Regions from separate parts of the Carboxydocella sp. JDF658 genome, predicted to be linked through region 1. Evidence: riboswitches for the same ligand, from Rfam matches in the RefSeq annotation. Region 1 holds a riboswitch; each other region holds the start of a gene.
The links. A riboswitch is a leader RNA that binds a small molecule or an ion and turns the genes downstream of it on or off. The one in region 1 is predicted to bind cyclic di-GMP.
Positions count from the first base shown of each region.

Region 2: it holds a riboswitch for cyclic di-GMP, as region 1 does, so the genes downstream of both, JDF658_RS08265 (Flp family type IVb pilin) here and JDF658_RS02185 (hypothetical protein) in region 1, are expected to answer to the same signal.
Region 3: it holds a riboswitch for cyclic di-GMP, as region 1 does, so the genes downstream of both, flgB (flagellar basal body rod protein FlgB) here and JDF658_RS02185 (hypothetical protein) in region 1, are expected to answer to the same signal.

Region 1 is NZ_BDLR01000008.1:14,301-24,086, forward strand. Features, by position in the region: gene hypD (trans-4-hydroxy-L-proline dehydratase) at 1-1,132, opposite strand, end outside; gene JDF658_RS02175 (glycyl-radical enzyme activating protein) at 1,138-2,019, opposite strand; gene JDF658_RS02180 (sigma-54-dependent Fis family transcriptional regulator) at 2,127-3,533, opposite strand; gene JDF658_RS02185 (hypothetical protein) at 3,721-4,470, opposite strand; cyclic di-GMP riboswitch class I at 4,531-4,615, opposite strand; gene JDF658_RS02190 (DUF362 domain-containing protein) at 4,782-5,900, shown strand; gene JDF658_RS02195 (class I SAM-dependent methyltransferase) at 6,051-6,653, opposite strand; gene groES (co-chaperone GroES) at 6,872-7,156, shown strand; gene groL (chaperonin GroEL) at 7,173-8,789, shown strand; gene JDF658_RS02210 (hypothetical protein) at 8,825-9,157, opposite strand; gene cotE (outer spore coat protein CotE) at 9,244-9,714, shown strand.
Region 2 is NZ_BDLR01000045.1:40,760-50,545, forward strand. Features, by position in the region: gene JDF658_RS08220 (isocitrate/isopropylmalate dehydrogenase family protein) at 1-72, shown strand, start outside; gene JDF658_RS08225 (hypothetical protein) at 175-390, shown strand; partial or broken gene JDF658_RS08230 (thioredoxin family protein) at 403-630, shown strand; gene spoIIR (stage II sporulation protein R) at 627-1,220, opposite strand; gene JDF658_RS08240 (tyrosine-protein phosphatase) at 1,264-1,974, shown strand; gene metK (methionine adenosyltransferase) at 2,175-3,365, shown strand; gene JDF658_RS08250 (sensor histidine kinase) at 3,509-4,648, shown strand; gene JDF658_RS08255 (response regulator transcription factor) at 4,661-5,308, shown strand; gene JDF658_RS08260 (glycosyltransferase family A protein) at 5,358-5,807, shown strand; gene JDF658_RS14235 (Flp family type IVb pilin) at 5,885-6,046, shown strand; cyclic di-GMP riboswitch class I at 6,130-6,216, shown strand; gene JDF658_RS08265 (Flp family type IVb pilin) at 6,336-6,497, shown strand; gene JDF658_RS08270 (prepilin peptidase) at 6,574-7,077, shown strand; gene JDF658_RS08275 (TadE/TadG family type IV pilus assembly protein) at 7,089-7,478, shown strand; gene JDF658_RS08280 (TadE/TadG family type IV pilus assembly protein) at 7,491-8,405, shown strand; gene cpaB (Flp pilus assembly protein CpaB) at 8,417-9,160, shown strand; gene JDF658_RS08290 (response regulator) at 9,178-9,786, shown strand, end outside.
Region 3 is NZ_BDLR01000060.1:43,888-53,673, reverse strand. Features, by position in the region: gene fliJ (flagellar export protein FliJ) at 1-346, opposite strand, end outside; gene fliI (flagellar protein export ATPase FliI) at 343-1,674, opposite strand; gene JDF658_RS09730 (FliH/SctL family protein) at 1,631-2,443, opposite strand; gene fliG (flagellar motor switch protein FliG) at 2,436-3,440, opposite strand; gene fliF (flagellar basal-body MS-ring/collar protein FliF) at 3,452-4,990, opposite strand; gene fliE (flagellar hook-basal body complex protein FliE) at 5,019-5,321, opposite strand; gene flgC (flagellar basal body rod protein FlgC) at 5,344-5,796, opposite strand; gene flgB (flagellar basal body rod protein FlgB) at 5,800-6,225, opposite strand; cyclic di-GMP riboswitch class I at 6,278-6,363, opposite strand; gene codY (GTP-sensing pleiotropic transcriptional regulator CodY) at 6,584-7,366, opposite strand; gene hslU (ATP-dependent protease ATPase subunit HslU) at 7,403-8,785, opposite strand; gene hslV (ATP-dependent protease subunit HslV) at 8,790-9,326, opposite strand; gene trmFO (FADH(2)-oxidizing methylenetetrahydrofolate--tRNA-(uracil(54)-C(5))-methyltransferase TrmFO) at 9,332-9,786, opposite strand, start outside.

The DNA.
Region 1 (9,786 bases):
TGAGCTGGATATTGGAGCTGGGCTGCAGCAGGCGCATTTCATCGATGACATCCAGGATAAGGTAAGTAACCTCATTGACTCCATCTTCGCCCTCAGCAGTCAAGCCGCCGCAATTGATATTGGCAAAATCGGTGTAGGTGGCACTTTCCTGCAGGGTAATACCTACTTTAGGGGGAGCAGGCTGGTTATTGAATTTGACCCAGAAGCATTGCAGCAGTTCCTTGGCTTGTTCCGGAGTCAGGGTGCCTGCTGCTATTTCTTTTTGATAAAAAGGATAGAGATGCTGGTCCAGTCGCCCGGGATTAAAGGCATCCCAGATATTGAGTTCGGTGATGACACCGAGATGGACAAACCAGTAGGCTTGCAGGGCTTCCCAGAAGGTGGAGGGAGCTTGAGCCGGGACTTTGCGGCAGATGGCAGCGATTTGTTCCAGCTCCTGGCGGCGCCGGGGGTTGGGTTCACTGGTTGCCAGCTGCAGGGCTTTTTCTGCATGGCGTTCGGCGTAGCGGATAATAGCGCGGGCGCAAATGGCCATTGCCCTCAGTTCCTCCTGTTTCCGATAGGCTTCGGGGTCATGGAGGTAATCAATCTGTTGTAATTGCTGTTCAATCTCCCGCAGAAAATCAAGAAAGCCTTTGCGGAAGACTTTGTCATCCCCGGCGGTATGGCCGGGAGCCCGTTGCTCCATGAATTCTGTAAATATCCCGGCTTGATAGCAATCAAGCCATTCCTGGCTCATCCGGGCAAAAATGCGGTCCCGCATGGAGCGGCCCTGCCAGTAGGGGATGATTTTTTCCGCTTGAATACGTTTTTCTTTGTCACTGACCCGGAAGAAGATTTTTTCCCGGCTGTCAATGATGGTGAAATCCTCCAGAGTATGACAGCAGAGCTCGGGGTAGGTGGGGGTGGCTTTGGGGGCCGGGCCCCGTTCGCCCACAATTAGTTCATCTTCGCCAATGTAGATGGTTTTGCGCTCCATCAGGGCCTGAAAAACCAGAGCCCGCAGGACCGGGATGGAAACCTTGCCGGAGTATTGCTGGTAAACCTCGGTTACGATTTCGGCCCGTTCAGTAGAAAGGGTAGGGATAGCTTCCAGGCTTTGCTGGCGGAGTTTGGCAACCCGTTCATTCACTGTAATCAACCTCCAATCTGTATCTGCTCACAGTAGGGTTTTAAGGCTTCTGCTATCGCCTGCATTTGTTCAGGGGAAGGTTCGGGAGTGCCTTCTAGTGGATAGGGTTGGCCCAGACGGCGGTATTTGTCCTGCGCCAGAGCGTGGTAGGGTAACAGATTTATCTGTTTCACCTGCCCCAGTTCCCGCAAATGACTCTGTAATAAAGTGATTTGTTCATCAGTATCAGTGATACCGGGAATGATGGGAAGGCGCAGGAAAAAGTTTTTTTTCTGTCGTACCAGCCATTTGAGATTGCTTAGAATAAGCTGGTTGGACACTCCCGTAAAATATCGATGTTTCTCCTCAGCCAGCAGTTTGAGATCATACAGAAAGAGGTCGGTGTAAGGGGCGATTGCTTCCAGACTGGCCAGAGGTGCGTAGCCACTGGTATCTACAGCAGTATGGAGGGCCTGTTTACGACAGGTTTGCAACAGGGCCAGAAGAAAGTCAGGTTGGGCCAGGGGTTCGCCGCCGGAAAAAGTCACTCCTCCCCCGGATTCCTCATAGAAAACCCGGTCCTGGTTAATGGTGTCCATGACTTCGGATACAGTAACCCGGCGTCCTACCATCTCCCGGGCCAGGGTCGGGCAAGCAGTAGCGCAATGACCACAGTGCTGGCAAAGAGAGCGTTTCCTGGTAGCCTGGTGGGGGCAGGCGAATTGGCAACGCCCACAACCAATACAGCGCCGGGTAGCAAGCAACAGCCGGGGGTGAAAACTCTGGCTTTCAGGATTATGACACCACTGGCAACGCAGGGGACAGCCGAGGAAAAAGACGGTAGTCCGGATGCCGGGGCCATCCTGCAGGGAAAATTTCTGGATATTAAAAATCAGGCCGGATTTCATCTTATCACCTCAAATGGATATATAAGCAAAAAAGATGCCGACTGCAGACCGGGCTAAAAACAAGCCCCCGTACCAAAAATGGTACAGAGGCTGTCCCAACTATGGGATTACGTCTCGTCTTTGGGACGCAGGCCGTATTTTTTCAGTTTATTGTGCAGGGTTTGTTTAGGAAGGCCCAGTAATTGGGCGGCTCTGGTTAGCTGGTAATCTGCCTGCTGCAAAGCTGATTGCAGCAAACGGATTTCCAGGTCTTGCAGGGCTTGTTTCAAGGGTAAGGGCGGTTGAGTCCAATGAGGCTGGTTTTTGGGTCCGAACAAGCCGGGATGTTCCCGGGGTAAATCGGCTAGAGTAAGCAGGGGACCATCGGCCAGGTTGATTGCGCTTTCAATAACATGCTCCAGTTCCCGTACATTTCCGGGCCAGTTATGCTGCCAGAACAGCTCCAGGACTTCTGATGCTAGGCCCGTGATCTTTTTTCTTAATTTTTGCCGGTATTTTTGCAGAAAATGCTGGGCAAGTAAAGGAATATCTTCTTGCCGTTCCCGCAGAGGAGGTAAATGAAAGAAAATCACATTCAAGCGGTAATAGAGGTCCTGGCGCAGCCGTTTTTCCTCTAATAACTTGAGGGGATGTTCATTGCTGGCGGCAATTACGCGCACATTAACGGTACGGGTCCTGGTGTCACCGAGACGCCGGACTACGCCATCCTGGAGTACCCGCAGGAGCTTGGCCTGTAGCTCTCGATCTAGAGAGTTGATCTCATCCAGAAAGAGGGTACCGCCATCGGCCAGTTCAAAGAGACCGGGACGGTCTTTGGCCCCGGTAAAACTGCCGGCACAAGTGCCAAAGAGCAGGGATTCCAGCAGTGAGGGTGGCAGAGCAGCGCAATTCTGAGCAATAAAGGCATGGCGCTGCCGTTCTGGACAGGCGTTATGGATAGCCTGCACCAACAATTCCTTGCCAGTCCCGGTTTCACCGTATATGAGAATTGGCGAGGGACTGCAGGCCACCTTGCGGGCCCGGTGGAGGATATCCTGCAGAATCGGGTTCCTGGTAATAATATCGGCAAAAGTGTAGCGGGTACCATTACCCCGAGCAGGGTCAGTTTTTTTGTGACTTGCCAGTTGTTTTTGCAGGGCTAGAATTTTTTCCGATAGCTGGACTACCTGGGTCAGATCTTTAAAGATTTCCACCGCTCCCACCAGTTGGCCGTTTTCAAACATAGGGATGGTAGAAGTGACAGTGGCTACCTGCTTGCCCTGGTAGTTGGTATAATGCTGGACATGGTTGAGCAAAGGCTGACGCTGGCGCAGGACATAGTAAAAGGTACTGGTTTCCTCGGTGAGGCCTGGAAAGACGTCCAGAATATTTTTCCCAATAGCTGCTGCCGGGTCTATTCCACCGATATTGGTGGCAGGTTCGTTATAAAAAATGATATTGGCTTTAGTATCAGTAACAATGATTCCTTCATCCAGATTAGCCAGGATTATATCCAATAGATGTTTGTAATCCACCCCTATATCCCCCTTTGCTGGCTGTATGGGTGAACAAATTCTCCATAGCCGGGGGAAAGTCCTTTTTTGTTAGGTTAAACTACCAATTAAGGGGATGAGATTATACTATCACCACTGCTGCTATAATATCCCGTTGTTTAAAGTTATAACCCCTGTGTAAAAAGAAGAGAGGCCATGTGGCCTCTTTTCAGTCATCATGTTCTCCGTCATTCTGTTCTCCATCATTTATACCATCATGGTCATTGTCTTCATCACCATCGAGAACACCATCATGGTCAGTGTCAGGATTTTTAGGATCTTCTTTTAATACAAATTCTCTACCATTGCTGATTTTGTCCCCATCATCATCTTCATCAAAGTCCATAATACCATCATCATCAGAGTCACTATCGATGGGGTTGGAGCCTATGCTAAACTCCTGGGAATTAGAGAGTCTGTCCTTATCAAAATCCTCGTCACCGTCTTTCATACCATCCCCGTCTGAATCAGCTTTCAGCGGGCTGGTATGGATCACAAATTCCTGATAGTTGTTAAGGTTGTCTCGGTCCAGGTCTTCGTTTCCATCTTTAATACCATCTCTGTCACTGTCAGGGTTTAGAGGGTTGGTGTGAACAAGGTATTCCTGAAGGTTCGTCAGTTTGTCATGGTCCAGGTCTTCATTACCATCCTTGATGCCATCCTGGTCGGTATCGGCTTTTACCGGATTCAAGCCCAGGTAAAATTCCTGTTTAACAGTAAGGCCGTCCCGGTCCGGGTCAGTGTTGGCCAAATTTCGATAAATGCTGAGATGATAGCGCAATTCCCAGCTGTCAGGTATACCATTATGGTTTTTGTCTTTGCTTACTTTGGCATTGGCCGGGTTTGGGCTGCTACCAAGAAGGACTAAAGTAGCGAGAGCGATTGGAGCCATGGTAAAAAAGACTTTCCGTTTGTTCATAAAGAACCCCTCCTTAATTTAAAATCTTATCCCGAGCAAGCAGTTAAATTAAGGAGCTCGCCCGGCAGCTGGCTGGCATGGCTTTGCAGCATTAGCCCCTATAGCTTTGTGTCGCCGCCTTTCGACGGTTTTACTCTTTTCGGTTATCATATTATACGTTTTCAAAAAGTATTTTAGGGGGGATTTCTGGGAATTAAAAAAATTTTCCCCAGGCGAGAGAGTGCCATTTTGGAGAAATGTTATGCCCCTTGTTTAAAAATGAACAATTGTGCTACACTAAAAGAAATCTCATAAAGCAGGAGGTTAAATCATTGAAAGTAGCGGCAGCAGTGGCAAAAACCTATGATTATATTGAAGTGGAAGCGGGAGTCCAGGAGGTTCTAAACCAGTTTGGTGGCATGGAAACTTTGATTAAGCCGGGGGAGAGGGTGCTCATCAAACCCAATATGCTGGAAGGACTGCCTCCGGAGCGAGCAGTAACCACCCATCCGGAAGTAGTAAGAGCGGTAATTCGTCAGGTAAAGAGGGCCGGCGGCATACCTTTAGTCGGAGATAGTCCTGGAATTGGCAGTGGCATGAAGGCGGCGGAAAAAAACGGCATAGCCGGGGTATGCCGGGAAGAAGGAGCGGAATTGCTGGCATTTGCCGAATCAGCGGAGTATTCCTTTCCTGAGGGAAAAGTAATCCGCAAGTTCCATTTGACCGGTGAACTGCAACAGGTGGATAAAGTTATCTCTCTGGCCAAAATGAAGACCCATTCCTTTATGGGCATCACCGGGGCCGTCAAGAATTTGTTTGGCTGCATAGTGGGTCCAGGCAAAGCTCAGTTTCACCTGCGCCTGAAGCGACGGGACGATTTTGCTGCTATGCTGGTTGACCTGGCCCTGCTGGTTAAGCCGGTTTTTTTCCTGGTAGACGGAATTGTTGGGATGGAAGGCAATGGCCCCCGTAATGGTTCGCCTATTCAAGCGGGAGTGATTTTGGGCGGCACTAATGGCTTTGCTGTTGACCTGGTCATGGGTCAGATGATGGGTTTCAACAGTGAGGAATTGCCGGTATCACGGCTGGCCCTGGCCCGGGGGCTGGTACCGGGGTTGAAGAGGATTGAAGTGGTAGGCAGTGGCCGGGAGTTACGCTGGAATTTTCAGCCCCCCTATAACCTGGAGTCTCTGGATGGGCGGGTCCCGCCTTTTCTGGTCCGCTTTTTCCAGAACCAGTTCACCTATCGGCCGGTTATGAATGAAAAGTGTACCGGTTGCAGCCGTTGTGCCCAGCATTGTCCACCGCAAGCCATAAAGATCGAAAATGGGAAAGCGATGGTAGACTATGAGCAATGTATTCGCTGCTATTGTTGCCAGGAACTCTGTCCCTTTGATGCTGTTATTCTGGAACAGGGATTATTGCTCAAACTGTTCGGTCGGAAAAAGTAACCATATGCCAGTGGCAGGCATATACTAAGACAAGAAGCTTAATCAGAGCAGAAGGGATTATTGGGTCAGCTACAGCTAGCGGTATTTATGGCCTGGCTAAAGCGGCTATCAAAGAACAAACAACCCCGTGAGTACCAGGGCTCACGGGGTTTATTTTATGATCTGCACACGCTTTTGTTTACGCAGCACCAGGCGCCAGTAGATGCCTTCCCAGCCGGTGAGGGAGTGGTCATTAACAATTTGTTTGGACATTAACTCAAAAGGGCTGCGCGCTACCAGTTGTTCTACTTCTGCTTCGGTAAGGCAGCAAAGCTCGGGCAGGCCACAGCCGGGGATATCGGTCCAGAGGGCGGTAAAAACGGCAATTCCACCGGGTTTAAGCACTCTCCAGGCCTCATCTAATACCTGCTGCCGGTTTTCCTCGATGCTTTCTGTAAAAACATGAAGGAGCCCAAAGCTGTAAATGGCATCAAAGGAGAATTCCCGGAAGGGCAGATTAAGGGCATCAGCCACCAGGCACTCGAACTCTGCTTTTAAAGCCAGCCTACCGATAGCTTCAGCATCAATGTCTACAGCTACCACTTGCAGGCCTTGTTCAAAAAAATACAAGCTATCCCGCCCATTGCCACAGCCCAGGTCCAGAACTGGGCCTTTGGTAGCATGGAAAAGGGGAAGAACCCAGCGGGCAGTCTGGCTGGGTGGAGTATTTTGCGCTTTTTCACTGGCAAGCAGAGTATGAAAATCAAAGGCCATGGGCTGGTTGCCTCCTGTAATTAGACATATCCTTATACAATTTACCAGTTTTATGCTAGATAATCAACAGGAAATTTCACGAAAAAACAAAATATGTGTCTGTATTTTATGCAGGGCAAAAAACTTGCATTTTTGCCTAAAATCAGGTATTATAAGGAATGTGTTAGCACTCTATTTAATTGAGTGCTAATAGTACATAAAGAGGAGGTTTCTCAGTGATGATTAAGCCGCTTGGAGACAGAATTGTCATTAAGCCCTTGGCATCGGAAGAAGTAACTGCCAGTGGGATTGTGTTACCCGATACAGCCAAGGAAAAGCCCCAGGAAGGGGAAGTAGTAGCTGTCGGCAATGGCCGTCTGCTGGAAAATGGTGAGCGGATAGCCCCGGAAGTCAAAGTAGGTGACCGGGTGATCTACTCCAAATATGCCGGTACTGAAGTGAAATATGAAGGCGAGGAATATCTCATCCTGAATGAACGGGATATCCTGGCTGTAATCGAATAATAAGGGGGTTTAGCAAGTGGCGAAGCAGATTATTTTCGGTGAAGAAGCCCGGCGGGCTCTGGAACGGGGGGTAAATACCCTGGCTGAAGCTGTGCGGGTAACTCTGGGCCCCAAAGGCCGCAATGTGGTTCTGGAGAAAAAGTTCGGTTCCCCGCTGATTACCAATGACGGGGTTTCCATCGCCCGGGAAATCGAACTGCCCGATCCCTTTGAAAACATGGGTGCCCAGCTGGTCAAGGAAGTAGCGACCAAAACCAATGATGTAGCCGGTGATGGTACCACTACTGCGACTGTGCTGGCCCAGGCCATTATCCGCGAAGGTTTGAAAAACGTGGCTGCTGGTGCCAATCCCATGATCCTGAAAAAAGGGATTGAGAAGGCTGTAGCCGTTGCTGTTGAGGAAATCAAGAAAATGGCCCGTCCGGTAGAGAGCAAGGATGCTATCGCTCAGGTTGCTTCCATCTCTGCTGCTGATCCGGAAATCGGCAACCTGATCGCTGAAGCCATGGAAAAAGTGGGTAAGGACGGGGTAATCACCGTTGAGGAATCCAAAGGTATCGGTACCACCCTGGATGTTGTGGAAGGGATGAATTTTGACAGGGGTTATATCTCCCCCTATATGGTAACTGATGCCGAGCGCATGGAAGCGGTGCTGAATGATCCCTTTATTCTGATCACTGATAAGAAAATCAGCTCCATTCAGGAAATTCTACCTGTTCTAGAACAAGTAGTGAAAACCGGTAAGCCTTTGTTGATCATCGCTGAAGATGTGGAAGGGGAAGCCCTGGCTACCCTGGTGGTTAACAAACTGCGGGGCACCTTCAACTGCGTAGCCGTCAAGGCTCCTGGTTTCGGCGACCGCCGCAAGGCTATGCTGGAAGATATCGCTATTTTGACCGGTGGCCAGGTTATCTCCGAAGAACTGGGCCGCAAGCTGGATGCAGCTAACCTGTCCATGCTGGGTCGGGCCCGTCAGGTCAAGGTAACCAAGGAAGAAACCGTGATTGTGGATGGGGCTGGCTCTGCTGAAGAAATTCAGAAGCGGGTGGCCCAGATCCGCAAACAGTGGGAAGATGCCACTTCCGAATATGACAAGGAAAAACTGCAGGAACGGCTGGCCAAACTAGCTGGTGGGGTAGCGGTAATCCAGGTTGGTGCTGCTACTGAAACCGAAATGAAAGAAAAGAAACTGCGCATCGAAGATGCTCTCAATGCTACCCGGGCTGCTGTGGAAGAAGGAATCGTCGCCGGTGGCGGTACCGCTCTGGTGGATGTAATTCCGGCTCTGACTGCCATTGAGGCTGAAGGCGATGAAGCTACCGGTGTGGCTATCGTCCGCAAGGCCCTGGAAGAGCCTCTGCGTCAGATTGCCAATAACGCCGGTCTGGAAGGCTCCGTAATAGTTGAAAAAGTCAAGAGCATTGATCCTGGTATTGGCTTCAATGCTTTGACCGGTGAATATGTAGATATGATCAGTGCCGGTATCGTGGACCCGGCCAAAGTTACCCGTTCTGCTCTGCAGAATGCTGCTTCCATCGCTGCTATGTTGCTCACCACTGAGTGCCTGGTAGCCGATGAGCCCAAAAAAGAAGAACCGGCCATGCCCGGTGGCGGCATGCCTCCCATGATGTAAGCCAAAAGAAGGCAGGGATAATTCCTGCCTTCTTTTTATGTGTCATCGTCGAGAAAGTTTTTGGCGAACTCAGCCTGGTCCAGCAATACCAGGGTCTGATATTCATTGACCAGCAGTTTAAGCAATTTTAAAAGCTTATCAATAATTTCTCCCGTTTTCACTGTACGCTCTACGGCTTCATCGATTTCGCTGCGATGGGAGAAGGCGTTGGCACTGAGCTGATTGGCGGCACTGGCCATAGATGAATAGGCGGAGGCAAGGGTACCGAGAAAGCTGATGGTTTCCGAGAGCCGCTGTTTGACATACTGTAGAGCAGTTTCGGTTTCCGGGGGAAGCAGATTGCGAAATTGCTGCTCTTCCTGGCTCATGCCGCCATTCCTCCTTTCACCCTCATTTTATGCATGGATGGGAAGAAAAAGAAATATATCTTATAGTAATGGAAGGAGGGATTGGTGTGGAATGTAGCAGATGGGAAGGTCAACTGCGGGAGGTGATGGTGCAGGCAGTCTGTGCCCGCGGTGAGAAAAATCATATTCTGGAGTTTCAGCTCAAGCCCCTGCATCCAGCCAGCAAAGTCCTGGGCTGCTGGGCGGCAGATCATAACTTTTCCGGTTCTATAATTGGCGATACTGTGATTATAAATGGTGATCTGGAGCTGACCGTCTGGTATGCCTATGAGCAAAACCAGAAAACGGAGCTGCTGAGGGAGAGGCTCAACTATCTCTGTGAGATCGAACTGGAGAATCTTACTGGTCGGCTGGAACAGGGGGAAGAATTGCATTTAACTGAGGAAAAAGAACCCCAGGTCAGCTCTTATTATCTGGAGGGAGAAGAGATCAAGGGTGCGGTGGAGATTGGTTTTACCGCTGAAATCATGGGATTGACCAAATTGCGGGTATTAGCTTATCCTGCCGAAGAAGATTAAGAAAAAAGAAGGAAAAAGAAAAAAACTGTCGAAAATACAATTAAGAGAAAGAGAGAAAGTGCAAGTTGTTAC
Region 2 (9,786 bases), on a different contig from region 1:
ACCCCGGATCTGGGCGGGCGAGCCGGAACCAGAGAAGTGGGCCGTGCCATTGCGGAAGCTTTAAAAAAGTAGACTATTAAGTAGACTATTTTTGGACTATTACCCCTCCCTGGACACAATTTCGTAACAGTTTCAGGTTAAAATGAAATTAGTTCAAGGAAGGGAGGGCAAGGCATGAACAAGGAACGCTGGCTGGCCCTGGTGATCGTGCTGGTAGCCATCATCGGCAGTATTGCTTACCTGGAAGACTGGTTTAGTATCGGCGGGCAAAAGCCGGTTGAAAAGCAGAAACTGACAGCCTTTCAGGTAACTTCTAATCCGCTGCAGACCTATGAACGCTGGTACAAGGAAAAACGGCCGATGGTGATCAAATTTCATGCCAACTGGTGACCGGCTTGCAAACAGATGGAGCCCGTGGTTTTGGCTCTGCAGAACAAATATGCAGGTCAGGTGGAATTCCTGATTGTCAATGTGGATGACCCGCAGGGGCAGCAGCTGGCAGCCCAGTTTGGGGTCAGTGCTATTCCAGCCTTTTTCTTCATCAATAGTCAGCAACAGGTAGTTGCTTCAGTAGTGGGGGCCCAGAGTCAGGCTCAAATGGAAGAGTATGTAAAGAAAATCATCCCCTAGCTCATGCGGGCCAGGGGATGATTTTTCTGCCTTTCCTGCCACCATTCCAGGATGCGGGAACGCAAACGGGGTGGAGGAGAGGGGTTTTCGGCAATACTATGACTGAGATCAACAAAACACAAAGGAGGGAAGAGCACACACCACCAGTTTTTACCCTGGGCCTGTCCTAACAAAACCCGGAGAGCCAGATAGCGGCCGGCCGGTAGATTGAAAGTTCCGTAGCTCTTGCTGGGAAAAGGGAAACGGCCGATTTCCACCCGGGCCTGATAAGGAAATTGTTGCGCTGCCAGGGTTTGATTGGCAATCCTGATAATTTCGGGCTCAGCTGCTATGACGATGGCCTGAGCCTGCTCCAGGCTGGTGGCCCTGACCAGGCGAGGAGTAAGATAGGCCAGGATGGCATCACGGACTTTCAGCTTAACTGCCTGGTCGGCAGTCTGATCGCTATTGGCGATAACGTGCAAACGCAAGAGCTGCTGGGGTGGGCCAACGGGGTTAGTTGCTGCAGTATCTGGCTGAAACAGGAAAATCCACGGTATGAGGAAAAAGCTAAGCAGTAAAAGCCAGAGTAAGGTTTTTTGGCTGTACATATTTTTTCCTCCTGTGATAGAATAAGTTCAGGGGGGATAGAGATTGATTGATCTTCACTGTCATTTGCTCCCTGCCTTTGATGATGGCGCCCGGGATTGGACGGAAACTCTGGAAATGTGTCAACTGGCCATTGGAGCCGGAGTGAAAATAATAGTGGCAACTCCCCACTGGCGGGAAGTTAAACGCCATGGCAGCCAGCGCATGTATCAACTGGTGGCAGAATTGAATCAGCGTCTACAGCAGCTGGACTGGCCCCTGGAAATCAAGCCCGGTTGTGAGGCTATGCTGAGTCCGGAATTGCCAGCAGCCTGGCGGCAAGGAAAACTGCCGGGGCTGAATGGAGGAGAGAGACTGTTGCTGGAACTGCCCTGGGATTATTTAGGGCATAACTGGCTGGAACAGATCTATCAATTGCAGCTGGCTGGAGCCAGTTTGGCTATTGCTCATCCGGAACGGACGCCAGCGCTGGCCTGTGATTGGTCCAAAATTCAGCGCCTGGCCGAGCTGGAAGCCGGTTTTCAAATCACCGCGGGCAGCCTGCTGGGGGCCTTTGGCACAGAAGCGGAAAAAATTGCCTGGCGGGTTTTGAAACAGGACTGGCCGGTAGCGGTAGCCGGAGATGCCCATGACGCCAGTTATTATGTCATGGCCCGGGCTTATGAAATGGTAAAGGGAAAACTGGGCCAGGCCAAAGCGGAGGCTGCCTTTATTTTCGTCCCCCGTTCCTGGCTTGGCGGGGCGGATGCTTCCTGAGCAGGCTTTCTAAGGCCTTCAGTTCTTTTTCTACTTCTTTCAGGACAGCGGTTTTTTTCATTTTCAGTTCCTCCTCATGTTCACTTTCTGATGAAATTATTGCCGCTTTAAAAGGGGTTTAAACAAAAATTTTTTAGTTTGACATAAGAGGTAGCATTTGTTATGATAAGTTATTGGAAATGAAAAAGGAGGAATGCACAGTGGCCAAGCGTTTGTTTACTTCTGAGTCCGTTACTGAGGGACACCCGGATAAAATTGCCGACCAGATTTCCGATGCGGTGCTGGATGCCATTCTCGCTCAAGATCCCAATGCCCGGGTGGCCTGTGAGACTTCGGTTACAACCGGTCTGGTACTGGTTTCCGGTGAAATCACTACCAGCTGTTATGTAGATATACCCAAAATTGCCCGGGAAACTATTCGGGAAATCGGCTACACCCGGGCCAAATTCGGTTTTGACTGCGATACCTGTGCTGTAATCACTGCCATTGATGAACAGTCCCCTGATATTGCCATGGGTGTGGACAAGGCTTTAGAAGCTAAAACCGGGGAAATGACCGATGAGCAGATCGAAGCCATCGGTGCTGGCGACCAGGGGATGATGTTCGGTTATGCTACCAATGAAACCCCTGAATTTATGCCTTTGCCCATCAGCCTGGCCCACAAGCTGACCCGGCGGCTGGCAGAAGTGCGCAAGAGCGGGCTTTTGACCTACCTCCGTCCCGATGGCAAAAGCCAGGTTACCGTTGAATATGAAGATGACCGGCCGGTACGGGTGGATACTGTGGTCATCTCCACCCAGCACAGCCCGGATGTGGATCTGGAAACCATCAAACGGGATATGATTGAACATGTTATCAAACCGGTGATCCCGGCCGAATATCTGGATGAAAATACCAAATACTTCATTAACCCTACTGGCCGTTTTGTTATCGGTGGTCCGCAGGGGGATGCCGGTCTGACTGGCCGTAAGATCATCGTTGACACCTATGGCGGTATGGCCCGGCATGGTGGTGGCGCCTTCTCCGGTAAAGATCCCACCAAGGTTGACCGTTCTGGTGCCTATGCTGCCCGTTATGTGGCCAAAAACATCGTAGCTGCCGGGTTGGCGAACAAGTGTGAAGTGCAGCTGGCTTATGCGATTGGTGTGGCCAGGCCAGTATCCATCATGATTGAAACCTTTGGCACGGGCAAATTGCCGGAAGAAAAGCTGATTGAACTGGTGCGCAAGCACTTTGACCTGCGGCCGGCGGGTATTATCAAGACTCTGGATCTGCGGCGGCCCATTTACAAACAGACTGCTGCCTATGGGCACTTTGGCCGCAATGACCTGGATCTGCCCTGGGAGCGCCTGGACAAGGTGGAAGTCCTGCGGGCTGATGCCGGACTCTAGTTATTGCAGAAGAAATTACCCCGGGTGAGGGCCCGGGGTTTTCTTTTGGGACTATGGTCCTAAATTTTTTGGGACTGGTAGCAGGAATCCGTCTTTTTTAAGCGAATCTATTGATTAACACGAAGTAACAGGGGGAATAGCCCATGCCATCCCTGGAGGCACTGGACAAAGTTGTAAAAAATACCCTGCAAGCTATCGAAAACAGCAAACAACAAATCTACGATATTGCGGAAACAGCCCGCAAGGAAGTGGTACGGCTGGAACGGGAACTGGTCCTGCTGGAAAACCAGGTCAATGATGTAATTAAGGCGGTAGATATACTGGAATTGAAAGTCAAGCAGGCCAGGTTACGGCTGGCAGAAGTGGATAGCAGCCTGGGCAAATATTCAGAAGCGGAAGTAAAACGGGCCTATGATACTGCCAGTGAGCTTCAGACCCAATTGCTGCTGTTACGGGAACGGGAAAACCAGCTGCGCTCCAAACGGGACCAGCTGCAGGTGACATTGAAAAACATGCAGCAAACGGTAGCCAAGGCGGAGAATCTGGCTTCCCAGGTGGCTGTGGTCATGGATTTCCTTTCGGGAAGTCTGAATGAGGTCAACAATCAGTTAGAAGGGCTGGCACAAAAACAAAACCTGAGTATCCGGGTGATCAAGGCCCAGGAGGAAGAAAGAAAACGGGTGGCCCGGGAAATCCATGACGGACCGGCTCAGGCCATTGCCAATATTGTTTTGCGCATGGAATTTTGTGAGAAATTGCTCGAACTGAAGCCAGACAAAGTTAAAGGGGAACTGCAGAGTCTGAAAGAGCTGGTACGCAATACCCTGCAGGATATTCGTAAAATCATTTTTGACCTCAGGCCCATGGCTTTAGATGACCTGGGTCTGGTTCCGGCTTTGCGTCGCTATCTGGAGGATTATAAGAGCAAATATAATTTAAACACGGAATTTATCTTCTTTGGTTATGAAAGGCGCCTGGATAATGCGGTGGAAGTAGGACTGTTTCGCGTGGTCCAGGAAGCCCTCAATAATGTCTGGAAACATGCCCGGGCCAGCAAAGTTATAGTGCGGCTGGAAATGGGCCGGGATAGTGTTAACATCCTGATCAAGGATGATGGCCAGGGGTTTGATGTGGAACAAGCCCTGGCCAACAAGCAACGGGAGAGCCTGGGTTTGACCAGTATGCGGGAAAGGGTGGAACTGTTAGGAGGCACTTTCATCCTGCGCAGTCGACCAGGGCAGGGGACGGAGATTCTGCTGAAAGTACCGCTCAACGAAGGATAGGGAGGTTTAGCTATGGGGATAGTGAGGATTTTGCTGGTAGATGACCATCCTCTGATCCGGGAAGGCTTACGCAAGGTACTGGCTCTAGAGCCCAACCTGGAGGTGGTGGGGGAAGCGGGAGATGGGGCGGAGGCAGTGGCGAAGGCCCGGGAATGTCTTCCCGATCTTGTTTTGATGGATATCAACATGCCCCGTACTGATGGTATTCAGGCTATCCGCCAGTTGAAACAGCTGATGCCCCGGGTGAAGATCATCGCTCTAACAGTAGCGGTGGATGAACGGGCACCGGAGGTGATTAAGGCCGGGGTAGCAGGCTACCTGCTCAAGGACATCAGTGCTGATAACTTGCTGGCGGCAGTGGCCACAGTAACCGGGGGTGGAACCGTGATTGCTCCGGAGGTAATGGAAAAAATCAGCCACATGATGACCCGTCTGCAGGAACAACAGCTTTTGCAACAGCTTACCCGACGGGAAAGGGATATTCTGGGCATGGTGGCTCAGGGTTTGACCAACCGGGAAATCGGGGAAAGGTTGTTCATCAGTGAGAAGACTGTAAAAAATCATCTGACCCATCTTTTTAAAAAAATCGGGGTGGAAGACCGGACCCAGGCGGCGCTGTTTGCTGTGCGCATGGGACTGACCGAGGAACCCAATTCCTGAAGGCAGCATATCATGGCATAGACAAAAATCCCGGAGTGGGGTGGATTATATGTCATGGTGGCTGCCCTTTTTCTGTTTGCTGGGCTTAGTGGGCTTGCTGCTGTGGGGACTGTTTTACAGCCGCCGTCAACAACGGCAACCACAAATGAATGGGATTTCCGTGGTGCTATTGACCAGGAATAATGTGACTAATCTGGAAGGGGTGGTACGCTGGCTGCTGCAATACGAGTATCGTTATCACTGGTTGCTGCAGATTATCATCATTGACCAGGGGTCCTGGGATCAGACTCTGGCCATTGCCGATAAACTGGCGCGGGAACATTTTAATCTGCTGGTAGTAGAGCAAAAGTGGTTTCCGCTCATATCGCCTCGCCGTCTGGCCTATCTGGCAGCCCGCTACCAGCGGGTGGTTTTTCTGGATTTGCGGCAGCGGCAACAGGGGAAACGGGAATTGCAGACATTGTTGCGAATTTTTAATGAGCAGGCTTTTGGGACTTAAGATCCATAGACTAATACCCCTTCATTTATGTATACTAAAAGTAGGAGCCTGAAAGGCGAAGCGGAGGAGGGACCGGTATGGGAAAAGTTCAACGGTTTTGGCGGGAGGAGAAGGGGCAGGCTTTAAGTGAGTACACGCTGATTATCTCTCTGGTTGCAGCAGCTCTAGTATTATCTTTAATATTGTTTAAAGATAAAATTAAACCTTTGTACGAAAAAAACCATTTGTCTGGGACCTAAGTCCTAGAAAAATTAAAGCTGCGGTCCCATAGACATTTGTCCTAATTGGGTATATACTAAAATCAGAACAAGGCAATAAGACACAACGATAAAGGCAAACCCGGTGAAAGCCGGGGGCGCAAAGCCATGGGTCTAAGGCGTATAAGCGCTATGACTGCCAGGCTGCCGAATTGTGGAAGGTCGGTTTGTGACCCCCTTTCGCCGGGCAGCCGGTAAAAGGGGGTTTTTAGGTGTTGTGTCTTATGCATAAGGGTGAAAAAGAGCGAAGTTTAGCAAGGAGGGATTTGGTATGAACATCATCAAAAGATTGTGGAAAGAGGAGTCTGGTCAGGCAATGACCGAGTATGGTCTGATTATTGCTTTGGTGGCGGCGGCTCTGGTTGTAACGGTAATAGCTTTCAAGGATAAGATTAAGGCGGTATTTGAAGGACTAAGCTTTAGTGCTAGCTAAAAAAACCCCAAGGCCCTACGCGGTAGGCCGAGTGCCTCGGTGTAGGGCCCTATTTTTCCCGGGCGGAGGGATGAGTTTGTTCTGGGTTATCATCACACTTGCCATTTATTATGACTGGCGCTATCGGCGCATTCCCAACTGGCTGGTACTGTATACCCTGCCTCTGATCTGGGGCTGGCACTATTACCAGGGCGGTTGGCCTGAATTGAAAGGCTCTTTGCTGGGCTGGCTGGTTGGTCTGGGTCTACTAATCCTGCCCTTTCTGGTAGGTGGAATGGGTGCAGGAGATGTGAAATTCCTGGCGGCCATCGGTGCCTGGGCAGGGGGAAAAGTGGCGTTATATACTTTTCTGGCAGGGGCCATTCTAGGGGGACTTTGGCTGTGTGGCCGACTCCTCTGGCAACAGGGCTGGGCCGGGTTTAAACAAACCTGGTCTAAAGCAGGTGCCAGGCTGTTTGTTGGTCTCTTTACCGGCCAGTGGTGGAAGGAAGAAACCAGCCAGACAGATCCGACGGCTATCCCCTATGCCATTCCTCTCAGCCTGGGCTATTTACTGGTGACACTCTGGTTAGGTAGGTGAGGAAAATGGGGATGGGAAGAAAAAGAGGGGAAAGGGGACAGGCACTGGTGGAAATGGCCCTTGTTCTGCCTCTTTTATTAATGTTGCTCTTTGGCATTATTGAATTCGGTCGCATTTTCCATGCCTATCTGACGGTGAACAATGGGGCCCGGGAGGGGGCGCGTCTGGCAGTGGTGGGGGCCCAGGATACAGCTATTATCGCCAGGATTAAAGATACAGCTGTGGGCCTGGATAGCAGTAAACTGCAAATCACCATCGCTCCTGCCTATAGCAATCGCCTGCGGGGGCAACCGGTAACGGTGCAGGTTTCCTACCCGGTACAAATCTTTGCCCCCATTATCGGTGAAATTATCGGTAACCCCTATACAGTAAGTGGCAGTGTGCAGATGCGGATGGAGTAGGGGGGAGGAAAGATGAAGAGCAAAGAGAGCGGAGAAAGAGGGACGGCAATCGTGCTGGTGGCCCTGGCTCTGACGGGGCTGCTGGGGATGGTGGCGATGGTAGCTGATTTTGGCCAGTATTATCTCTGGGAAAACCGCCTGCAGACCATGGCCGATGCGGCGGCTTTGGCCGGGGTGCAGGAATTGCCGGATCATCCGGATGCAGCTGTGGCGGTAGCAGAACAATATCTGGCTGCCAATGGTGGTACAGAGTTACTTACGAAAGAGATTACCATTGGAGCTGATAACAAATCCATTACTGTGAATTTGAGCAAAGAAGTGAATTTTGCTTTTGCTCCGGTGCTGGGAGTAGAAAAAGGGCAGGTCAGCAGACGGGCGACAGCCCGGGTAGCCCCTGTTAAAGCCATGAAGGGTCTGGCCCCGCTGGCAGTAAAACAACAGAATTTTGTTTTTGGCCAGGAATATATCCTCAAAAACGGGGGCGGTGCTGGTGATAATGGCTGGTATGGGGCTGTTGCTTTAGGTGGACGCGGGGCTTCAACTTATGAAGATAATTTAAAATACGGTTACCAGGGAGTTATCGCTATTGGAGATATAATCGAGACGGAACCGGGGAATATGTCAGGGCCAACCCGACGGGGCATTCAGTACCGGCTGGGGACTATGACCGATAACAGTACCCCGGATAACATTGATCCCAACAGCCCCCGGCTTTTATATGTACCGGTAATTGACGATATACCCAAAAACGGTCGCTCTACCGCCCGGGTGGTAGGGTTTGCGGCATTTTTATTGAAAAATGAATTGCCCGGCAATGGCAATGATTGCCAAATAAAAGGTTATTTTGTCAGGGTCATTGTACCAGCAGAGCAACTGGATGACACTAGTGCTGGTTTCGGGTTATATGGGACCAGGCTGAGCGAGTAGGGGGAAAGAGCATGACACCGAAGAAATTGTTTGTTCTGGCTTTAATCTGCGGGCTGGGGGCAGCTCTGGCCACCAATTATTATTTGCAAACCATGAAAAAACAGATCAATAATGTAGTAACCGGCGAAGTAGTGGTTGCCAGGACGGAAATACCGGCCAAAACTGTGATCACCCAGGAGATGGTGGAAAAAAAGGTGTTACCGAAAGAGTATATTCATGCTCAGGCGGAACGGGATCTGAAAAAGGTAGTAGGCCGGATTACTCTGGATCGGATTGTGAGCGGGGAACAGGTTTTGGGGCCAAAACTGGTAGGCAAAGATGCCTACAAAGAAGGGCTAGCCTACACTGTACCTAAAGGTAAACGGGCCCTTACTATTGGAGTTAATAACATTACCGCATTGAATGGGCTGCTCAAACCCGGAGACCGGGTGGATGTGATTACCGTAATGAGTGTGCCGGTTATGGAAAACAACCAGGTGGTAGAGCGGCCTCTCGCCAAAGTTTATCTGGAAAATGTGGAGGTGCTGGCTGTTGACAGCCAGCTCACATCTGAGCTAAATACCCTGGAGCAAAAAGCGGAAAAAAGCAAAACCGATGGGGTAAAATCTGTGACCCTGGCGGTGACACCGGAGGAAGCGGCCAAACTGGCTCTGATTAACCGTAACGGGGTCATTCAGTTAGCCCTGCGTTCCCCTGTGGACCAGGATAAAAACAATGTGACTCCGTATCTTTCCACTGATTACAAGCTGAGATAGCGTGAGGGGGAAATCCCATGGGTAAGATCAGGATTATGATTGTGGATGATTATGCCGAGACCAGAGAAAATGTTAAGCGGCTCTTATATTTTGAAGACGATATGGAAATTGTCGGGGAAGCAGGAGACGGGAAAGAAGCGGTAGAAAAAGCGGAAAAACTGCGCCCGGATATTATCCTGATGGACATCAATATGCCGGTAATGGATGGGATTGAGGCTACAGAAACCATCTCCCTTCGGGTACCTACGGCGGCTATCATCATCATGTCAGTACAGGGGGAACAGGAATATCTGAAAAAAGCCATGATGGCCGGGGCCCGCGAGTATATGATCAAGCCTTTTTCCAGTGATGAATTGACAGAAACCATTCGCCGGGTGTATGACCTGGAGAAAAAGCGACGGGTCAACTTACATGTTGAAGATACGGCGAAAAAGCGGGAACCCCAGGTGGTAGTCGTTTTCAGTACTAAAGGTGGGGTGGGCAAGACTACTATTGCCACCAACCTGGCAGTAGCACTGGCCCAGGAGAGCCGGGGCAAAGTGGTACTGGTGGACCTGGATTTACAATTTGGCGATGTGGCGGTAATGATGAACATTGTGCCCAGACGGACCATCACCGAGCTGGTG
Region 3 (9,786 bases), on a different contig from region 1:
GGAGGTTTTCTAGCATTTTGCGATAGCGCATTTTCTCCTGCAGCATTGCCATTTCATCCTGATATGCTTTTTCAGCTTCTGCAACCTGAGTTTGTTGTCTTGAGATCTGTCTAGCCAATTTATCCAGATAAAACTGCATCTCAATAAGCTCCTGAACTGAGCAGCCCTTTAACATGTTTTCCTGTTGTGAATAAAGGGCAGTTTGCTTATCCTCCATGAGGGATTCCAGCGTTTCCTGTTCTTTTCTCAACTGCCGCTCTGCCACCCTGGTTTTGTTTAACTGCTGTTCTTCCAGTTTCACAGCCAGATCTAACAGGGCTTGTAAACGAAACTTAAACTTCCTCATGGCCTACTTCCTCGCTCTGTCAGTTGCAGCAAGCGCTGCCAGGTCTCAGTAAAATCCCAGTTTTCCTCGGTATCCTGTTGCAAAAATCCTTTAATCTCCTCTAGATTGGCGATGACATAATCCAGTACCGGGTTGGTTCCATTTACATAGGCACCAATTTCAATTAAATCTCTGGCCTCCTGATAAGTGGCCAGAAAACTGCGGAATCTGGCCGCCGCCAGTCTTTGTTCTTTGCCGACTATTTCTGTCATTACCCGGCTGACACTATTGAGTACATCAATGGCAGGATAATGATTCTGCGCTGCCAGCTGCCGCGATAAAACTATATGGCCATCTAGAATACCTCTTACCGCATCAGCAATAGGCTCATTATGGTCATCCCCATCAACGAGAACGGTGTAAAGACCGGTAATAGAACCCTTTTCACCGGTACCTGCTCTTTCCAGCAATTTAGGTAAGAGAGCAAAAACCGATGGTGTGTATCCTCTGGTTGCCGGCGGTTCCCCTACTGCCAATCCGATTTCCCGTTGTGCCATGGCAAAGCGGGTAATAGAGTCCATCATCAGCATTACATCATAACCCTGATCTCGAAAATATTCGGCTATAGCAGTAGCCACCATGGGAGCCTTCAGGCGAACCATAGCCGGTTGGTCAGAAGTGGCCACCACCACCACCGACCGTTTTAACCCTTCCTCCCCCAGGTCCCGTTCAATGAACTCCCTTACTTCCCGTCCCCGTTCTCCTACCAGAGCGATAACATTAATATCAGCCTTGGTGTTGCGGGCGATCATGCCCAGCAAGGTGGATTTACCCACCCCGCTACCAGCAAAGATACCGATCCGCTGCCCCTTTCCCAGAGTCAAAAGACCATCTATGGCTTTCACTCCAACAGCGATGGGTTCAGAAATGCGCCTCCTGGTCAAGGGGTTGGGGGGTGTATTATGAACAGGATAAACCATACTGCCTTTTATTTCCCCTTTGCCATCGATAGGCTGGCCCAAACCGTCCAGGATGCGGCCCTGCAACTCTGGTCCAACGGGAATTTCCAGATTGCGCCCCAGAGCCAGCACCTCGCATCCCGGTCCTATCCCGCTGGTATCAGCCAGGGGCATCAGTAATACTTTCTTTTCCTTAAACCCCACCGCTTCGGCAAGAATCCTCGGACCGCCATTTCTACTGCTAATAGCACATATCTCCCCCAGTTGCACCCCGGGCCCATTGGCTTCAATAGTAAGGCCAATTATCTGAGTAACCCTACCCTTAACCCGGATCAATTCGGTGTTTTCAATTGACTCCAGATAGCGCCATTTCTTCGCTGTCCAGCTCATCTTCCATCACACCTTTTAAGCTTTCAGCCAGCAGCTGCATTTGCTCTTCCAGAATCGCTTCCACTCGGCCATACTGAGTTTCCAGAATCACACTACCAGGCGACAAACTGGAATCCGGTTGAATCCTTAGCTTGCGAAGGGTAGGATGATTGGCGATTATCTCATCCAGCCAGCCACTGACTTGCTCTACAGCCTGAGGGGCCACATACAAAATTCCTTGCTCACTGTCCAGCACTTTTTCCACTACTGCTTCAACCTGCCCGCGGAGATAGTCTGGATTAATTTCCGGCAGCGCTTTCAAAATGCGGGCAGAAATGGCTAGTACTAGTTCTACCATCAATTCCTCAGCTTCCTTGAGAGCCCGCCTTTTGTTTTCCGTAGCCGCCCTAATAATAGCTGTTAAAGCAGAAATTTTTTCTTCCCATTGCGCTAATGCCTGTTTTTGTCCTTCCTGCAGTCCCTGTTGAAAAGCCTGGGTGCGCAGGTTTTCCCCTTCTTGACGGGCATTGGCCAGAATGGCTTCCGCTTCATCATGGGCTTCAGCGATTATTACCTGAGCCTGTTCTTTAGCCTGGTTGATTAAATCCGCCACCATTTCTTCTGTTTCTTTTAAGATGCTTTCCCGGACCTTTTCCAGTTCTTCCGCATCTGGTTTAAATATTTCAGGTCCAGTTTCTTCCCCGGTTTCATTCAGCTGCAAAATTCTGAGCCGATGAACCGGCAAAGGAGCCAGATTAGCCACATGAGCAGATTTGATGACTTTAGACAATGATCTCATCTCCTCCCCCACGTGCTATGATGATTTCGCCAGCTTCTTCTAGCTTGCGGATAATGTTAACAATTCGCTGCTGCGCATCCTCGACATCCCGCAGACGGACCGGGCCCATAAACTCGATGTCCTCTTTGAGCATCTCCGCTGCCCGCTTGGACATATTGCGACGAATTTTGTTACCAACTTCTTCGCTGGCACCTTTCAGGGCAAGAGCCAGATCCTTGCTGTCAACCTCCCGCAGAACTTGCTGGATTGCCCGGTCATCCAGTAACACAATATCCTCGAAGACAAACATGCGCATTTTGATTTCTTCCGCCAGTTCTGGATTCTGAATTTCCAGGCTTTCCATAATCACCTTTTCGGTAGAACGATCCACGCGGTTCAATATATCTACAATGCTCTGTAATCCGCCGGCAGTAGTGTAGTCCTGGGCAAAAACAGATGACATCTTGCGCTCCAGAACCTTTTCAATTTCCTTGATAACCTCCGGTGACGTACGATCCATTAACGCTATCCGTCTCGCCACATCCACCTGAATTTCCGGCGGCATAGCCGACAGGAGCTGAGCTGACTGATCCGGATTTAAGTAAGCCATCACCAGCGCAATAGTTTGAGGATGCTCACCCTGAATGAAGTTCAATAACTGGGATGGATCAGATTTGCGAATAAAGTCAAATGGTCTAACCTGAAGGTTTAAGGTCAGTTTTTGGATAATGTCAATGGCTTTTTGAGTGCCCAGGGCTCGCTCCAGGATTTCCCGGGCATAGTCGATACCACCCTGGTTAATATACTCTTTGGCTATACAAAGCTGATGAAATTCACGCAACACCTGTTCCGTATATTCCCGGCTGACCTTGCGCAAATTGGCAATTTCAAAGGTCAGTTTCTCCACTTCATCTTCCTTCATTTTTTTCAGCACCTGAGCTGAGAGCTCAGGCCCAAGGGCTATTAGCAATATTGCTGCTTTCTGCTTTCCTGTTAGACCTTTGGCCAACTACATCACCTCTATTCCTCGGCCAACCAGGTGCGTAACAACCCGGCCACATTTTCCGGTTCTTTTTTGGCCAGTTGCTCAATTTCTTCCTGAATTTTTTCCAGTTCAGATTTTTCTTGGGTCTTTTCAATGCTGACGCCGGCCAGAAGCTGTTCCACCGAAACCGGCTCAGGCTGTATTCCGCCTTTAGGAGTTAACACCTTCTTAAGCATGAAAGCAAGCCAGATTAGAACTATCGCAATCCCCGCCCAGATTGCTATCTGTTTGTAAAGTTCCATTTTTTCAGCTTTTGTCAGCTCAGCTGCCAGAGCCTGTTGATCAGATGTATCGAAAGGAATGGCGGTGACTTTAATCATATCACCACGAGCAGTATCAACACCCAGGGCGCTGGCAACAACTTCCTGCACCGCTCCTACTTGATCCTCTTTTACCCTTTGCCCATCCACCATCACTGCTACTGACAGGCGCTTAATTGAGCCAGGCGCTACGACACGATGTTCTTGAGTACGGTCAATCTCATAGTTGCGGATTTTATTGCTCTTATTGCTTTCACTGCTGTTATTCTGCTGAGTTATTTGCTGATAACCGGGGATATTTGTGGTCGTTCCGGGAACTCCCTGCGGAATAGTACTGCTGCCCTTCTGGTTTTCTTCCTGAATCTGCTCTGACCGCGTTACTTTATCTCCCCAGTCCTCTTTGTTGATTTCAACCCGGTCAAAGTCCAGTTCAGCAGTCACTCTAACCACTGCCTTACCCTGTCCAAAAACCCGGTCCAGCATAGACTGGGCTGATTTTTCCATATCCTTTTCCAGCTGCTGTTTTAATTCCAGCTGGGATGCTGTTAGCTTCGAACTATTTTTCTCTTCACTGCCCAGATTAATATCATCACTTAAACTCTGCATATTGGAATCAACAATTGTTACATTTTCCGGCTTTAAACCTTTAACACTATTGGCTACCAGACGGATCAGGCCCACTACCTGCTCTTCTTTTAATTTCTGGTAGGGTTTCAGTTTCAGCATTACTGCCGCTCTAGCTTCCTGTTCGTTCTCCAGGGCAAACAAACTGTTCTGCGGCAATACAATATGAACCCGCGCCTGCTCAACCTCATTCATTCGCATGATAGTGCGGGTCAGTTCTCCTTCCAATGCCCGCTGGTATTTGGCCTGACGATCGGTATCTGTCTCCCCGAATTTAGGCTGGTCGAATAATTCAAAACCCACCACGCCACCAGTAGGTACACCATCACTGGCCAGTTTTAAGCGAATAGAAGCTTGCTGGTCAGCGGGTACCAGGATGGTCTTGCCATCCGCTGAAACCTGATATGGCACTTTCATCTCATCCAGTTTGGCTGTGATGGCACCAGCGTCGGCTGCTTCCAGGTTAGTAAAAAGGGGCTGATAATCAGGCTGCCGGTAAAAATACAAAATCGCCCCAATGGCTACAACAACAGTCACTGCCGCCGCCAGGGCCAGTATTTTCTGGGTTTGGTTGGCCTGTTGCCAGAATTGCATCAGTTTTTCCCTGACTTTGGCATATAACTCTTTCATATCCACCTTCCTCACTAACCTTTAACTTTTATACCTGCATGCGCATGATTTCCTGATAGGCCTCAATTACCTTATTGCGTATTTGTACCGTTAATTGCAAAGCCAGATTAGCTTTTTCCCCAATAATCATTACGGTGTGCAAATCAGGGGCCTGACCGGTCAAGAGTTGCATCCTGGCGGCATCGCTCTGTTTTTGCAACTCATCCACTTTGGCCAAATTGGCAGCCAGTATTTCACTAAAACTGGGACCCTCACTGTTAGTAACAGTTTTTGTTTTATCCAACCCCAGGGGTTGAGCCAATCCGCTGCTTTGGATTGCTTCGATTTTCATTCTTTCACCCCTTTTCCGCTAATTAACGGCCAATATCCAGAGCCTTGACCGCCATGGACTTAGCAGCATTCAAGGCGGTAACATTGGCTTCATAAGCTCTCGTAGCTGAAATCATGTCTACCATTTCCGTCACTACATTCACATTCGGCATTGTCACATACCCCTGGTTATCGGCATCCGGATGCTGGGGGTTGTAAACTCTGGGTAAAGGACTCTGGTCTTCTGCAACCTGAACTACCCTAACTCCCTTTCCCGCAGGAACAGGTTTTTGCTGCCCCAGAGCATTCTGTAAAGCCTGGGCAAAGGTAAGCTCATCGGCCCGCTCTGCAAAAACTACCATTTGCCGCCGATAAGGGCCTCCGTTCTGCGTTCTGGTAGTATTAACATTAGCCAGATTGTTGGAAATAACATCTAGCCGCAACCTCTGGGCCGTCAATCCTGAAGCACTGATTTCCAGACTGTCAAACCAGCTCATTAATTAGCGCCTCCCTTCGGAGATCACATATTTCAGCTTGGCAATTTCCGCTCCAATTTGTCTGGATAAAGCTTCATAATAAATGGTGTTTTTCGCCAGTTCAGCCATTTCCAAATCAATATCTACATTGTTACCATCATTTCGGAGAGAAGTATCCTCCTGCCGGACAAGCTGAGGTTGAACAGCCACAATTGGGACAGAACCAATGGGCAAATGTTTAGCATCCGTTCTGACACCTGCAAGGGTAGTCTTTTCTCCCTGTCCTAACGCTGCAGCCAGAACCTCTTCAAAAACCACATCACTGCGTTTAAAACCAGGTGTGCTCACATTAGCAATGTTATTGCTTAAAACCTGATGCCGCAGGCTGGCTGCATCCAGACCCCGTTCTAAAAAATTGATTGTCGAAAGATTGAGAATGCGCTCGATCATCTCGCTATCCCTCCAAAAAATAAACCCGGCAGAGGCCAGGGCAAGAGAACCCTTTGGTAACCCGGCTGCCATACTCATCTGAGCTACAGGCCCGTGGCTTTGCGTCTTGGCCTTTCGACCAAGTTGCCCTGAGCAAAGGACAGGACTTTAGTCCCATATTATTGCTTTTTGTTTAACCATTTTCGTTTTTCTTCTTTTTTTGTCATCTTATGTCGCATTATATATTCGCCGCAGCTGGCGAAATTCCTTTCTCTTATCAATAAAATATCAAGCTTTACCTTAAAAAATATAGTATTTGTTGCTGGAAAGACAAGAAAAAAAACCACCAGTAAGGTGGTTTTTCATCGTTTTCTAAAAATTAGTGTTTTAGCTTTTTTAGTTCTTCCAGCAGCCGATCATTTAATACCCGGATATAAGTGCCTTTCATTCCCAGGGATTTGGACTCAATCACACCTGCGCTTTCAAATTTTCGCAGAGCGTTTACAATTACCGAACGCGTAATACCTACCCGGTCAGCAATTTTGCTGGCCACCAGCAATCCTTCTTCCCCGCCCAGTTCCTCAAAAATATGCTCAACTGCCTCCAGTTCCGAGAAGGACAGGGTAGCCAGAGCGATTTGAACAGCCGCTTTTTTCCTTGCTTCTTCTTCTACTCGCTCGGCTTTAGATCTGAGGATTTCCATTCCAATAACAGTCGCACCATATTCGGCCAGGATTAAATCGGCATTACTGAATTCAGTATTAAATTTAGCCAGGACCAGAGTGCCCAGGCGGTCACCGCCACCCAGTATGGGAACTACCGTTGTACGCTTCCCACTGAATATACAGGTATGCCCGCCTTCAAAAACACAGGTGTTGGCCCGCTGGTGAAAATCAGTACAAGTATCAGAAACTTTAAGCAGAGCCTCATTGTATGCCTCAGGAAACCGCTCTGCCTGTTCCACGATCTGAACCATGGTGTCACATTCGAATTTTTTCATAAACGCATGGCCCAGTACTTTTCCTCTTCTTCCCACAATGTAAACATTGGCATCTACACAATCACACAAAACTTTGGCCATTTCTTCAAAATCTACAGGGTTGCCCGCTGCTTTCTGTAAAAGTCGGTTGATCTTCCTCGTCTTCTCTAAAAGTATTTCCATTTCTTCCATTCCTGCTGTCCCTCCAAAGAATAGTGTTTATAAAATATATCGGCTCAAATCCCGATTTTGCACCACATCAGCCAGCTTTTTTCTGACATATTCGGCATCAATAGTAATATGTTTTTCCTCAGTTTCCGGAGCAGCAAAGGCAATATCTTCCAGAACTTTTTCCAAAATAGTGTGTAATCTTCGTGCCCCGATATTCTCTGTTTCTTCATTTACAGTATAAGCTATTTTCGCTATTTCAGCAAGGGCATTTTCAGAGAATTTAACTTCTATGCCTTCTGTAGCCAGCAAAGCTGTATATTGCTTGATTAATGAGTTCTGCGGCTCAATTAAAATTTGTAAAAAATCCTGTTCACTCAATGGTTCTAATTCAACACGGATTGGAAATCTTCCTTGCAGTTCTGGAATCAAATCCGATGGTTTCGCAACATGAAAGGCACCAGCAGCAATGAAGAGCATGTGATCTGTTTTGATGGCCCCATATTTGGTCATGACGGTTGAACCTTCCACAATCGGCAATATATCCCGCTGAACCCCACCCCGCGACACATCTGGCCCACCAGTCTGTTCCCTGGCTGCAATCTTGTCAATTTCGTCCAGAAAAATTATTCCTGTTTCTTCTGCTCGCTCAATCGCTGCTGCAATCACTTCATCCATATCAATGAGTTTCTGTGCCTCTTCCTGCATCAATATTCTTCTCGCTTCCGCTACAGTTACTTTCCGTTTTCGCTTCTTCCTGGGCAGGAAGCCGCTTAGCATATCCTGAATATTCAAACCCATATCCTCAATGCTTCCCGAAAAAACTTCCACCACCGGGCGGTTAGTTTCTTCGATTTCGATTTCAATCAACATATTATCCAGCTTGCCTGCTTTTAGTAACTGGCGCTGATGAACCCGCTGGAGTTCATCTTGTTCTGATACCTGTACCGGTTCCTGCTCTTCCTGATTGCTACCAAAAAACAATTCGAAAGGATTTTTGCGGTTCAAATTTTGCTGAGTTCGAGGGGCAATTATGTCCAGTAACCGCTCCTCAGCCAGTTCATAGGCGCGTTCTTCCACTTCCTGCATTTTTTCTTCTTTGACCATGCGAATGGACGTTTCCACCAGATCCCTTACCATTGCCTCTACATCCCGGCCAACATAACCGATTTCCGTAAATTTCGTAACCTCCACTTTAACAAAAGGAGCATTCACCAGTTTGGCAATCCGACGAGCTATTTCGGTTTTACCCACTCCGGTTGGACCGATCATAATAATATTTTTAGGAAGCACTTCTTCCTGCAGTTCTCTGGGCAGCCTTTTCCGCCTAATCCGATTGCGCAGTGCTATGGCCACAGCTTTTTTAGCCTTATGCTGACCCACTATATATTTATCCAGTTCCTGTACTATCTGTTTAGGAGTCAGTTCCTGCACTGTCTTACCCCCCTATCCGCTTCACAGTAATATGCTCATTGGTATATACACAGAGAGAGGCAGCGATTTTTAAAGCCTCTTCTGCCATGCTATCTGCAGGCAGTGCAGAATGATGATACAAACCCTTCAGGGCTGCCATTGCATAGGCGCCTCCTGACCCAATAGCTATATATGGCTGATCAGGCTCAATCACTTCACCGTTCCCGGAGATTATCAGTATTTGTTGTAAATCAGCCACAATCATCATGGCTTCCAGTTTCATCAGGATTTTGTCCCGCCGCCATTCTTTGGCCAGCTCGACAGCGGCTCTGGTTAAATTTCCTCTGAATTCCTCTAGTTTGCTCTCAAACTTTTCAAAAAGTGTAAAAGCATCAGCTACCGAACCGGCGAAACCGGCCAGCACTTTACCACCATAAAGTTCCCGCACTTTGCAGGCCTGGTGTTTCATAATTATGGCATTGCCGAAAGTTACCTGCCCGTCACCGGCCATAGCAGTAATCCCTTGCTTACGGACAGCGGCTATCGTCGTTCCCTTTAACAAACCAATCACCCCCATCGGTAGCGGAACTGTTCCAAATCCGCCAGGGCCCGTTTGGCCAGTTCCAGATTTCTTTCTTTCTTGTTCTTTATCCTGGTTGCAAGGGCCGGGAAAAGGCCATAGGTTACATTCATCGGTTGAAAATTATCCGGCCGGGCACTGGTAATATAATGAATCAATGCCCCATGGGCAGTGGTTCGGGGCCAGACCAGCGGTTCTTGTCCTATGGCCAAACGGGCCGCATTGGTACCGGCAATTAAGCCCGCTGCCGCTGATTCTACATAGCCCTCGACCCCGGTAATCTGCCCGGCAAAAAACAAAGTCGTCCTTTTCCTGGTTTGCAGAGTAGGTAATAAAATTCTGGGGGAATTTATGTAAGTATTCCTATGCATTACACCATAACGGACAAATTCCGCCTTTTCCAGCCCGGGAATCAAGCGGAAAACCCTCTCCTGTTCCCCCC